Regions from separate parts of the Pseudomonas caspiana genome, predicted to be linked through region 2. Evidence: riboswitches for the same ligand, from Rfam matches in the RefSeq annotation. Region 2 holds a riboswitch; the other holds the start of a gene.
What was found. A riboswitch is a leader RNA that binds a small molecule or an ion and turns the genes downstream of it on or off. The one in region 2 is predicted to bind manganese.

Region 1: linked by a shared signal. The riboswitch ahead of mntP (manganese efflux pump MntP) and the one ahead of ABRP31_RS04280 (TMEM165/GDT1 family protein) in region 2 are both predicted to bind manganese.

The regions. Positions count from the first base shown of each region.
Region 1 is NZ_CP167995.1:5,106,449-5,112,173, reverse strand. Features, by position in the region: gene ABRP31_RS23200 (LTA synthase family protein) at 1-1,926, shown strand, start outside; yybP-ykoY riboswitch at 2,146-2,315, shown strand; gene mntP (manganese efflux pump MntP) at 2,322-2,888, shown strand; gene ABRP31_RS23190 (methyl-accepting chemotaxis protein) at 3,033-4,532, opposite strand; gene ABRP31_RS23185 (NAD(P)/FAD-dependent oxidoreductase) at 4,809-5,725, opposite strand, start outside.
Region 2 is NZ_CP167995.1:944,557-950,281, forward strand. Features, by position in the region: gene ABRP31_RS04255 (1-acyl-sn-glycerol-3-phosphate acyltransferase) at 1-110, opposite strand, end outside; gene ABRP31_RS04260 (CPXCG motif-containing cysteine-rich protein) at 228-410, shown strand; gene ABRP31_RS04265 (putative signal transducing protein) at 410-682, shown strand; gene ABRP31_RS04270 (SOS response-associated peptidase) at 740-1,369, shown strand; gene ABRP31_RS04275 (M48 family metallopeptidase) at 1,593-2,411, shown strand; gene ABRP31_RS04280 (TMEM165/GDT1 family protein) at 2,577-3,161, opposite strand; yybP-ykoY riboswitch at 3,250-3,369, opposite strand; gene ABRP31_RS04285 (class I SAM-dependent methyltransferase) at 3,410-4,408, opposite strand; gene ABRP31_RS04290 (2-hydroxyacid dehydrogenase) at 4,579-5,544, opposite strand; gene ABRP31_RS04295 (LysE family transporter) at 5,664-5,725, shown strand, end outside.

The DNA of each region.
Region 1 (5,725 bases), 2.1 Mb from region 2:
GTTGATCCTGCCAGCCTGAGCACTGACGCCACCGTCGCTCAGACGCTGGGCATTGGCTTTCGCTTCGATTTACGTTTGGCCCTGCTGTTGGCGTTACCCCTCGTCGTGCTGTTGTGGTTCCCCCGTTGGAATCTGCTGAGCGTGAGGATGCTGCGCTGGTTGGCGCGGGGGTACCTCGCCGTTGTATTGGCGCTGGTCACTCTGATCTACATCGTCGATTTTGGTCATTACGCGTATCTGGGTGTGCGGATCAACGCCAGTGTTATGCGCTATCTGGACGACGCGCAGATTTCCCGGGACATGCTCTGGCAAACCTATCCAGTGCTGTGGATCACCGCCAGTTGGCTCGCCGGTATCGGGGTGATAATCGCGGCGTTCATCGGGCTGGAGCAGATTACCCTTGAGCGCCAGGCCAAACCGATCACGCGTTGGTCTGCCGCATTTGGCGCAGTACTGGTGACGTTGGCCACTTTATTGGGGCTGCTGGGTCGCGTTGAAAACCTCAATCTGGAGAACCCGGTCCCGCTGCGTTGGAGTGACGCGTTCTTCTCGGGAAACAGTCAGGTCGCCGCGCTGGGTTTGAATCCGGTGCTGTTCCTCTATGACACGCTCAAGGTAGGGCAGTCGCGTTATGACGAAGAGGTAGTACGCCGCCATTATTCTGTGGTCGCTGATTACCTGGGCGTCGATAAACCAGACCCACAAAGCCTGAACTTCAAGCGTCAGCAAGACGTGCAGCCTTACAACGTGGCTGCTACCCGGCCGCCGAACGTAGTGTTTGTGATGCTTGAGTCCTTGGGCACCAGTGCTGTGGGGGCGTATGGCAACCCGCTCAATCCGACCCCTAATCTGGATCGGCTGGCTGAGCAAAGCTGGTTCTTTCGGCATTTCTACGTGCCGGTTACCGGAACCGCCAAGACCGTGTGGGCAAGCATTACCGGGGTTCCCGACGTTACACGTCAGGAAACCGCAACCCGGCACCCGATGCTGACCCGGCAAAATACGCTGATCAACGATTTCAAGGGTTACGAGAAGCTGTACATGATTGGCGGCAACTCTGGTTGGGCCAACATGAACGCGCTGATCCGCCGCAGCATCGTCGACATTCGACTGTATGACGAGCGTGACTGGCGTTCGCCTGTGGTGGATGTGTGGGGGATTTCCGATCTGGATCTGTTCAAGGAAAGCGACCGAATCCTGCGCGCGCTGCCCAAGGATCAGCCGTTTTTCGCCTATTTGCAGACGGCAGGCAATCACCGGCCGTTTACCATCCCTAAAGAAAACGACGGTTTTGAAGTCAGCAATCTGAGCCTCGAGCAAGTGCAGGCAGCGGGTTCGCGCAGCGTGGAGCAATACAACGCAGTGCGCTTGCTGGACTTCAATATCGGGCGGCTGATGGAGCTGGCCAAGGCGGGCGGTTACTACGAAAACACGATTTTTGTTCTGTTTGGCGACCACAACACCCGTATCAGCCAGATCCCGCATATGCCTCCGGCATTTGAGCAATTGGGCCTGGAGAGCAACAACGTGCCGATGTTGATCCACGCACCAGGCCTGATAGGGACGAAGGTTGTCGAGGAGGCGGTCGGGTTGGCGGACTTGTTGCCAACCGTGGCGGGTATGGCAGGGATTCCGTTCAGCAACGGTGCCATGGGCCGGGATATCCAGCAGCCTGCACCTGAAGGTGAGCGCGTCGTGCCGTTGGTGCTGCGCGAAGGTACTTTCCCGTTGATCGGTGGTGTCACCCGGCACTTTTTACTGCAAATGGAACACGACGGCACCTCGCCGACGCTGCATGACCTGGCCTCGGCAACTCCGTTGGAGGATGTTGCAGAGCGGCACCCGGAGGAGTTCAGTCGCCTGCGAGCGCTGACCCTGGGGCTGCATGAGAGTGCGCGGTTGATGTTGTATCGGAATGTGCAGTGACGTTATTAACTTCACATGACGGTTTGAATTGGAGTGCATTCCTTGTGGGAGCTGGGCTTGCCCGCGATAAGGCTGGATGCGATCTGAAGTGAATCGCGTCCAGCCTTATCGCGGGCAAGCCCAGCTCCCACAGGAATAGGGTTACTCAGATAAATCGCGTATCGCCCCGAAACTTGTGAACCGTTTGACGATATTTTCATGCCCTGAACGGGTATGATGCCCACCTTCGTTGGGGAGTAGCCTGCTGCTGAGTGACGTCAGCAGCGTTCGTATCAACATTCTCGGCAGCAGCCGTGGTACGAGCACCTTTTGGTTGGCGAGACCAGCGACATATCCATGCCTAAAGTCGGGCGTGTGGATGTGTCGTTGACTCATAGCCCGACTGGAAGTAAACCGTGAGCCCCATCTCCCTCATATTTGTCGCCTTGGCCATGTCCACGGACGCTTTCGCAGCGGCCATCGGTAAAGGCTCCAGCCTGCACAAACCGCGCTTTATCGAAGCGTTACGTACCGGTCTTATCTTCGGCGTGATTGAAGCCATCACGCCCGTTATCGGCTGGGCCATCGGTAATGCCGCGAGCAGCTTCGTCGAAAGCTGGGATCACTGGATCGCCTTTACGCTGCTGCTGATTCTCGGCTTGCACATGATCTACAACGGCGTGAAGCAGGATGATGAAGAGCCAGAGGAAAAGGCCGGTCAGCATTCGTTCCTGATTCTCGCTGTCACTGCTTTTGCCACCAGCATCGACGCGCTTGCCGTCGGTGTCGGCCTTGCTTTTGTGGACGTGAACATTCTCGTCGCAGCCGCTGCAATCGGTCTGGCTACCATGACCATGGTGACGATTGGTGTGATGTTGGGCCGGGTACTGGGGACGATGGTCGGCAAGCGCGCCGAGATCATTGGCGGCTTGGTGCTGATACTGGTGGGCGCGACGATCTTGTACGAACACTTGTCGGCTTGATTTCTGATTTGTATCAATTCCTGTAGGAGCTCACCGAGGTTACGAGGCCAGCGATAGCGGTTTGTCTGACACTCCTCGATCGCTGGCCTCGTAACCTCGGTGAGCTCCTACAGTCCAATGTTTGCTGTTCAACCCGTTAAGGCCTTAACCCTTCACCGCAAACGCCGCGCCCAGCGCCTGAAGCCGGTTAGCCATTGGCAAAAGGTCTTCGCTGCACTGAATAAGGGTTACGACATCCGTGGCATTGTTCTGCGCAATGGCGTGGACGGTTGTCAGGCGATCATTGATGCCCACCGATGCAGCGGATTGCTGTTCGGTGGTGCCCGCGATCATCACGTTCAACCGGTGGATTTCCAGCACATCGGCGACGGTGCTTTTCAACAGTTCGGAGCCCATTTGGCTAGCCTGGACGCAGCGCTCGACTTCTTCGCCGCTGTTACGCATCGAGTCCGCAGCGGTGCGGCTTTCCTTCTGCAATGATTCGACGATCTGGCGTATCTCTTCCACCGAGCCTGCGGTTTTCTGCGCCAGGCCGCGAACTTCATCGGCAACCACGGCAAACCCTCGGCCCTGCTCACCCGCGCGGGCAGCCTCAATGGCGGCATTGAGCGCCAGCAAATTGGTTTGTTCGGCGATTTCGCGGATCACGTTGATCACCTTGCCAATCTTTTCTGCCTGCTCTGCCAGCGATTGCACGCTCTGGTTGGCGCCGCTGATGGACGACTCCAGGTTGGAGATGTCCTTGCTGGCCTGGTCGACTGATTCGCGACCTTTGACCAATTGCTCATTGGCCTTGTTGGCACCCTGATGCGCTTCGCTGGCGTGTTGCGAGATGTCATCCAGTGCCGTGGTGAGCATTTGCATTGAGTGAGCCATGCGAGTGATTTCTGCCAGTTGCTGCTGGGCGCCTTTGTCCAGCGTTTCGCCTGCGACCGACAGCTGGCGACCCATGTCGCTCAAACCGCTGGTTTCATGAATCACGCCACCCACGGTATTGGTGATCAACGCCAGGAATTCATCAAAGCGCTGGGAGGAGTGCATGCCGGCGCGGCTTTCAGTAACGCCTGCTCTTTTATCCAGACGCGCAGCGGCCTGAAGGATTTTGTCCAGCAGATCCTGGTTCTCGCTGGCTTCGCGATGGCTGTGGATGGCGAGATAAATCAGGATAGCGCTTTCAGCGACGACATAGGCGGCATGGATGAAGACCACATCCCAACCGCCGTGATGCTGCATCACGTAAACCGGATAACCTGCATGCTGCAGCACATGGAAGAGTAGATGGTGAACAGCGATGGTCGCGGCAGCCACGACAATGGGCAGCCAGTCCCGGTAGAACGTCAGCACCGCCAACAGCGCGAAAATACCGAAGTGGACTTCGATGAGGCCTTGCGTCTGATTGATGTGCAGACCGGACATGACCATCAGGGCCACGCCCGTCAGGCAGCGAAACAAGCGAGTACCGCGCAGGACGGGATACAACGCAGTCATCCCGAGGGCAGTGCCGCCACCGACCAGAACGGCTTGGCCGAAAGTCGAGTGAAGTGTCGCCAGCCCCAAGGCGTAGACAAAACATAGCCACAAAAGCCCGAGCATGATGCGGTCGGCTTTACGGTAATGATCGGTAAAACGAGGCACCGTCGACATAGCGCAAATCCTCAACATCCATTTCATGGAACCGCATGAACGCCGAGTATGCCTGTGTCTATGGGACTAAAGAAGCGATATGCCATTACTGGCGCTGTCGCGCGCCATACAGTAGACCTGTAGGAGCGCACGAGCACCGCGAGGCCGCGATAGCGTTGTATCAGACGGGACGCTATCGCTGCCTCGCGGTGCTCGTGAGCTCCTGCAGAAAAATAGCGATGCGTCAGCGTTAACGCTTTCGCAGCCTTCGGCAGCCCTTACAGGGAAGGGCGGTTATTAATGCAACTTCATTCTCGGCTCGGTCCCTTTGCCGATACGGCTGCCGAGCATCAGCATCAGGGTGCGGAAGGTGCCATACAGCGCCATTTGGTGCATGCGATACAAGGAGATGTAGAACATGCGCGCCAGCCAGCCTTCGAGCATGACGCTGCCGGTCAGGTTGCCCATCAGGTTACCCACCGCCGAGAACTTCGACAGGGAGATCAGCGAGCCGTAGTCGGTGTATTTGTAGTCCGGCAGCGGCTTGCCTTCAATACGCAGTTTGAGCGATTTGACCAGCAGCGACGCTTGCTGATGCGCGGCCTGGGCGCGCGGCGGGACGTTGCGATCCGAGCCTTTTTGCGGGCAGGCTGCGCAGTCACCAAAGGCGAAGATGTTTTCATCGCGAGTGGTTTGCAGCGTTGGCAGCACTTGCAACTGGTTGATGCGGTTGGTTTCCAGCCCGTCGATTTCCTGCAGGAAACCGGGTGCACGAATGCCCGCTGCCCAGACCTTGAGCGTGGCCGGGATCACCAGGCCGCTCGCAGTGATCAGCGAGTCGGCAGTCACTTCACTGACGGCCGCATCGGTCAGCACTGTGACGCCAAGCTTCTCCAGGGTTTTATGCACAGGCCCGCCGATGCGTTCCGGCAGTGCAGGCAATACACGTGGGCCGGCTTCGATCACAGTGATGCGCAGGTTTTCCGGCTTGATGCGGCCCAGTCCGTAAGCAGCCAGCTCGTGAGCGGCGTTATGCAGTTCAGCCGCCAGCTCAACACCCGTCGCACCTGCGCCAACGATGGCCACGGTGATTTCCTGAGCGGTGTCGGTTTGCCCGGCGTGGGCGCGCAGGTAGTGATTGAGCAGTTGTTGGTGGAATTTCTCGGCTTGTTTACGCGAGTCCAGAAACAGGCAGTGTTCGGCTGCGCCCAGCG
Region 2 (5,725 bases):
AAGCGAAAGCGGGTCAGGATCGATAGAAATTCTTTGTCGCTGAGCAAACGCTCAAGTACCGCCGAGACTTCAGCGTCGTTGTAAGGTCGGATGGCATCAAATTCGCCCATCATGCTCTCTTGTAAGGGTGACAAAAATAGGGGAGGCCAGGTCTGGCAATTGCGTCCAGACTCTATCGGAGCCTTCAAAGAGCGCGATTATACGCACAACTGAACCCGGAGACCGCGATGCAGGAAATTCAGAGTTACGACTGCCCTTACTGCGGGGAGCCCGTTGAAGCCGTGCTGGATCTTTCTGGCGGTGATCAGCAGTACATAGAAGATTGCCCGGTATGCTGTCGCCCCATCGTGTTCGACCTGCAAACCGATGGTGAAGACTGGAGTCTGGACGTTCGCAGCGAGAACGAATAATGCAGAAAGTCTACGAGCCGGAAAACCTGATGGAAGGTGAGCTGTTACAAGGCATGCTCGCCAGCGAAGGTATTGAAGCGTACTTGACCGGTGGACATTTGTTGGGAGCGTTGGGTGAGTTGCCAGCTCTTGGGCTATTAGGGTTACTAGTGGATAACGATCAGGTCGAGCGGGCGCGGCAGTTGATCACTGAGTACAATGCGGCGCTGCCCTTCTCTGGAGGGGAGCCCGGTGAAGAACCCGATAATTTTCCTGATGTGCTGGTGTGTTGAGCCGGACATGCATCCTGTTTCTAATGATTGATACATCCAAAAGAGTCTTACTGCCCCATGTGTGGACGTTATGCGCTGTTTCGTTGGACGCCCGCTTTTGCGGCTTTGCCCGGTTTTCCGGCGGACCAACAGGCGCAATGGAATATTTCGCCAGCCGACTCGGTGCTTATGCTGCGTGCGGTCGCCGGGACTGAAGGCGATCTTGAGTTGGCCCGTGCGCGCTGGGGGTTGACCCCGCCCTGGTTGACCGATCTTTCCCGTACACCGGCGCATGCCCGCGCCGAGACGTTGGCCGAGCAGCCGATGTTTCGTGAGGCCTTTCGCTTACGCCGTTGCCTGCTACCCGCCAATGGCTTTTATGAATGGCGCGGCACCACGCGCAAGCGACCATTCTGGCTGACGCCGGGGGAGGGTTCGGCGCTGTTTTTTGCAGCGATCTGGGAGGCTTATCCGGTGCAAGGCCACACGTATCTGAGCGTTGCGGTCGTTACCCAGCTAGCGGCCAGTCAGCGGCGGCCGTTGATTCTCGACGCGCAAGGGCAAAAGGACTGGTTGGCTGCCGATACGCCGTTGCCGACCTTGCAAGCTCTGCTCGCCGCCCCGCAAACCGCGCTCCGCGAGCGCCCGCTGGCGAATCTGATCAATGATCCCAAGCTTAACGCGCCTGAGTGTCTGACGCCGTTGTGATCGTGGGACCGGCTTTAGCCGGGAAGAGGCGGTTACAGTCACTAAAAGTGTGTCGTCAGACTGCTGCTTTCCTGACTAAAGCCGCTTCCACGTCGCCTATCACCTTTGCACGCCTACAGGAACCAATGTGTGACCAGGCGGACAAACTTGGCTGTCAGCCAGCATCTGGCGCATCCATCGTTCACCGCCTAGGATGAGCGCCATGTTCAGAGGGAGATCCATCATGCGTCAGAAATTTGCTCTATGTGCCTTGAGCGCAGCCTTGCTGCTCGGCGGCTGTCAGGCCGTGAACACCACCAGCGGCGATTCGGTCGGTGTAGAGCGCAAGCAATACATGTTCAGCATGCTCTCGACCGATGAGGTCAATCAGATGTATGCCCAATCCTATAAAGAAACGGTGGGCGAGGCTTCGACCAAGGGTGTCCTGGATACCACGAGTGCCAATGCCAAGCGCGTGCATGCGATTGCCGACCGGCTGATCGGTCAGGCACCTAAACTGCGTCCGGATTCCGCGCAGTGGCAGTGGGAAGTGAACCTGATCAAAAGTGATGAGTTGAACGCCAACTGCGGACCTGGCGGCAAGATCATTTTCTACACCGGCCTGATCGATAAACTGAAGCTCACAGACGACGAAATCGCTGCGGTGATGGGCCATGAAATTGCTCATGCCTTGCGCGAGCATGGGCGTGAGTCGATGTCCAAGGCCTATGGTGTGGCCATGGCCAAACAAGGGGCGGGCGCCATTCTGGGGTTGGGGCAGGACAGCATGGCGCTGGCCGATACCGTAGTTAATTACAGCCTGACCTTGCCTAACAGCCGCAGCAACGAAAATGAAGCTGACCTGCTTGGCCTGGAGCTGGCGGCACGTGCCGGTTACAACCCGAACGCTGCTATCACGTTATGGCAGAAAATGACCGAGAACTCCGGCGGCTCACAGCCTGAATTCATGAGCACTCACCCTGCTTCGGAGAGCCGTATTGCTTCATTGCAGGCAGCGATTCCCAAGGTGATGCCGTTGTACAACGCCGCCCCTAAGTCCTGATACAACGCAGGTCCCTGTAGGAGCTCACGAGCAGCGCGAGTCAGCGATAGCGTCCTGCCTGATACACCGTTATCGCGGCCTCGCGTTGCTCATGCGCTCCTACAGAAATATGTAGTTGTGTAGGTCACTCCGTGGCGCGAACAAGTTCACCCCTACAGGTTCGTCTTATACCCAGCCACTCACCTGCATTGCCTTGTAAACCGCTACCAGGGCAAGCACGAAGAAAGCGCTCGCAGCCAGGCGGCGTATCAAGGTCAGAGGAAGTTTTTCGGCGGCGAAATTACCTGCCAGCACCACCGGAACGTTGGCCAGCAACATACCTACCGTGGTGCCGATAATCACTAGCCACAGATAAGAATATTGCGCGGCGAGCATGACCGTGGCGATCTGTGTCTTGTCACCGATTTCCGCAATAAAAAACGCGATCAGAGTGGTCATGAACGGGCCGAACTTGCGTGCGGTGTTGGCCTCGTCGTCATCCATCTTGTCCGGGACCAGAGTCCACAAAGCGGTCGCGGTGAAACTCGCAGCAAGAATCCAGTGCAAGGTGGCGTCGGAGAAGAAGCTGCTGAACCAGGCACCAACAGCGCCCGCGGCGGCGTGGTTAGCCAGGGTTGCGGCGACGATGCCCGCAATGATTGGCCATGGCTTGCGAAAGCGAGCTGCCAGAATGAGGGCAAGGAGTTGGGTCTTGTCACCGATCTCGGCAAGCGCGACTACAGCGGTGGGGACCAACAAGGATTCCAGCATCAGGTTTTCCTAAGGGGCGGGTCGACACGGCTATGACACGTACAGCCTCCCCGCCCCGGGTAAGGTGTTCGTGTCATAGGTCTTGTCAAACCACCGATCCGTCTGAGCGGATTCGGGGTCGTACGCACCATGGTCTGAGGACCAAGTATGTTGATGCGTACCGGACGAGCGTGGCGCTCGTGGGAGACTACTCCCCTAGGACGGAGCGGATTCTGCCTTCAGCTTTCGCTTTGGGCAAGTGCTTATTTTCAAGCCCGCTTGGCGCGGTAGATTCTGAAGCCGTTACCTTCAGCCTTGATCGCACACACGCCAAAATGCTCTTCGATTATGGGTTGGTACTTCAGGAAGCTATTGGCGACTAGCCGAAGTTCGCCACCTGATTTCAGATGTTGGCGTGCTTTTCTCAGTAGGTTTTCCGTTGCCTTGTAGTCGGTATGAACCCCGACATGAAACGGTGGATTGCTCAAAATAGTGCTTAGGCCCATGGGTGCAGCGTCGATACCGTCGCCGGTCAGAACTTCGGCCTCAAGCCCGTTCGCAGCAAGGGTCAGGCGCGTGCTGGCAGTGGCGAAAGCATCGACATCGAGCATGATTACGTTGTTATGCGGGTAGCGACGTTTTACCGCAGCCCCCAGCACGCCAGCGCCACAACCGAAGTCGAGCAAATTGCCGCTGGGTAGTTTGTCAATATGTTGCAGGAGTAGCGCTGAGCCACGATCGAGGCGCCCGTGGCTGAACACGCCGGGCAGGCTGACGACCTTCAACGGACCGTCTTCCATTTCGATTTCGTAATGCTGGGCAAGGCTTTCCAGCTCAAGAGCCTCGGGCGCCTGCTCGACGGTGACTTGCCAGAGCTGGCAGTGGCGGGCGCTGTCCAGCTTGCGGGCACGGCCAAACGGGGACAGTTGTTTCGCGGCGGCTTCGATACCACTGCGTTTTTCGCCTACCAGAAACAATTCACGGCCTGCCAGTCGAGAGGCCAGGGCGTTGAGCGCGTAGTTGGTCAGGTCACGCGCTTTTGGCAGGAACAGCACCGCGCTGTCAAACGGCTGCTCTGAGACATTCACGCCGAAATGGGTACGACCTTCGAAGCGAGCATCCAGCGCGGCTTGATCACCAGCATGCCAGCACCAGCCATGAGCTTGCGGCAAACGTCCAAGCAAATCGTCAGCAGGCAGACCCGCCAGCAGCAGGGAGCCCTGAAACAACTCGGCCTGACGGAGTAACACTTCACTGCGCGGGTCCATGGTGGGCTCCTCGAAAAAGCGCGGAGTCTAACAGTTTGAAGCCGACAACGGCGGTGCTATCCCGTGAATTGAAATGCATCCTGCAGGAGCGCACGAGCAACGCGGCCTCGCGGTGCTCGTGCGCTCCTGCAGGTCTTGCGTATGACATGCGTCGTAGCGGGCGCTGCGGCCTAACTCACCACTCGAACCGGCTCGCCTGCAAAGAACCCCAGAGCATTTTCAGTCACCTGGCTGACGATCCGCTGGCGTGCTTCGCGAGCCCCCCAGGCACTGTGAGGCGTAATGATCAGGCGCGGAATGTCGCCTGCCAGCAGCGGATTACCTGCGCTGGGTGGTTCAACCGTGAGCACGTCGGTAGCAGCACCGCCCAAGTGACCCTTACGCAGCGCATCGGCCAGCGCTTGCTCGTTGATCAGCCCGCCGCGAGCGGTGTTGATCACATAGGCGTGTGGCTTGAGCAGACTCAGTTCGTGGGCGCCGAGCATGTCGCGGGTGTCGTCGTTGAGCGGACAATGCAAGGTCAGGGCATCGACCTGTGGCAGAAGCTCTTCAAGTGGCAAACGATCCGGGCGGGCAGGGCGGCCAGGGATTTGTCCCAACAAGACACGCATGCCGAAGGCTTCGGCCAGTTTTGCAACGGCACCCCCCAGTTCCCCGTGACCCAGCAGGCCCAATGTCTTGCCTTCCAGCTCCACGATAGGAAAGTCCAGCAGGCAGAACTGTTTCGACTTCTGCCACTGGCCTTGCTGCACTGCTTGCTGGTAATCCGGCAGGCTCGTCGCCAGTGCCAACAGCAGCATCAAGGTATGTTGGGCCACCGACGGGGTGCCGTAGCCTTGGCAGTTGCATACGGTAACGCCGTGATGACGGGCTGCGGCCAGGTCGATGTTATTTGTGCCGGTGGCAGTCACCAGCACCAGCTTGAGGTCGGGGCATGCCGCGAACGTGTCGGAATCGATCACGATCTTGTTGCTGATAGCCACCTGCGCACCCTGCAAGCGTTCGATCACCTGATCTGCGCTGGTGCTGGTGTGCAGCGTCAGTTCACTGAAGCATTCACGCAGCGCGCTGAAGTCCAGATCGCCCAGATCCAAAGACGTGTAGTCGAGAAAAACTGCCTTACCGTGATTGCTCATCAGCTGTACCTGTTAATGGACGCATTGAAGGCTTAATGTGGCTAGCCTAACAGAGCGAAACGCTTGCTTACATTTTTGGCCGGCTTAACTTTTGCCAGCTTATTTTTCGGAGAACCATCATGTACTGGGCCGAGTTTCTCACCGTTGCCTTGATTCACTTGCTCGCTGTCGCCAGCCCTGG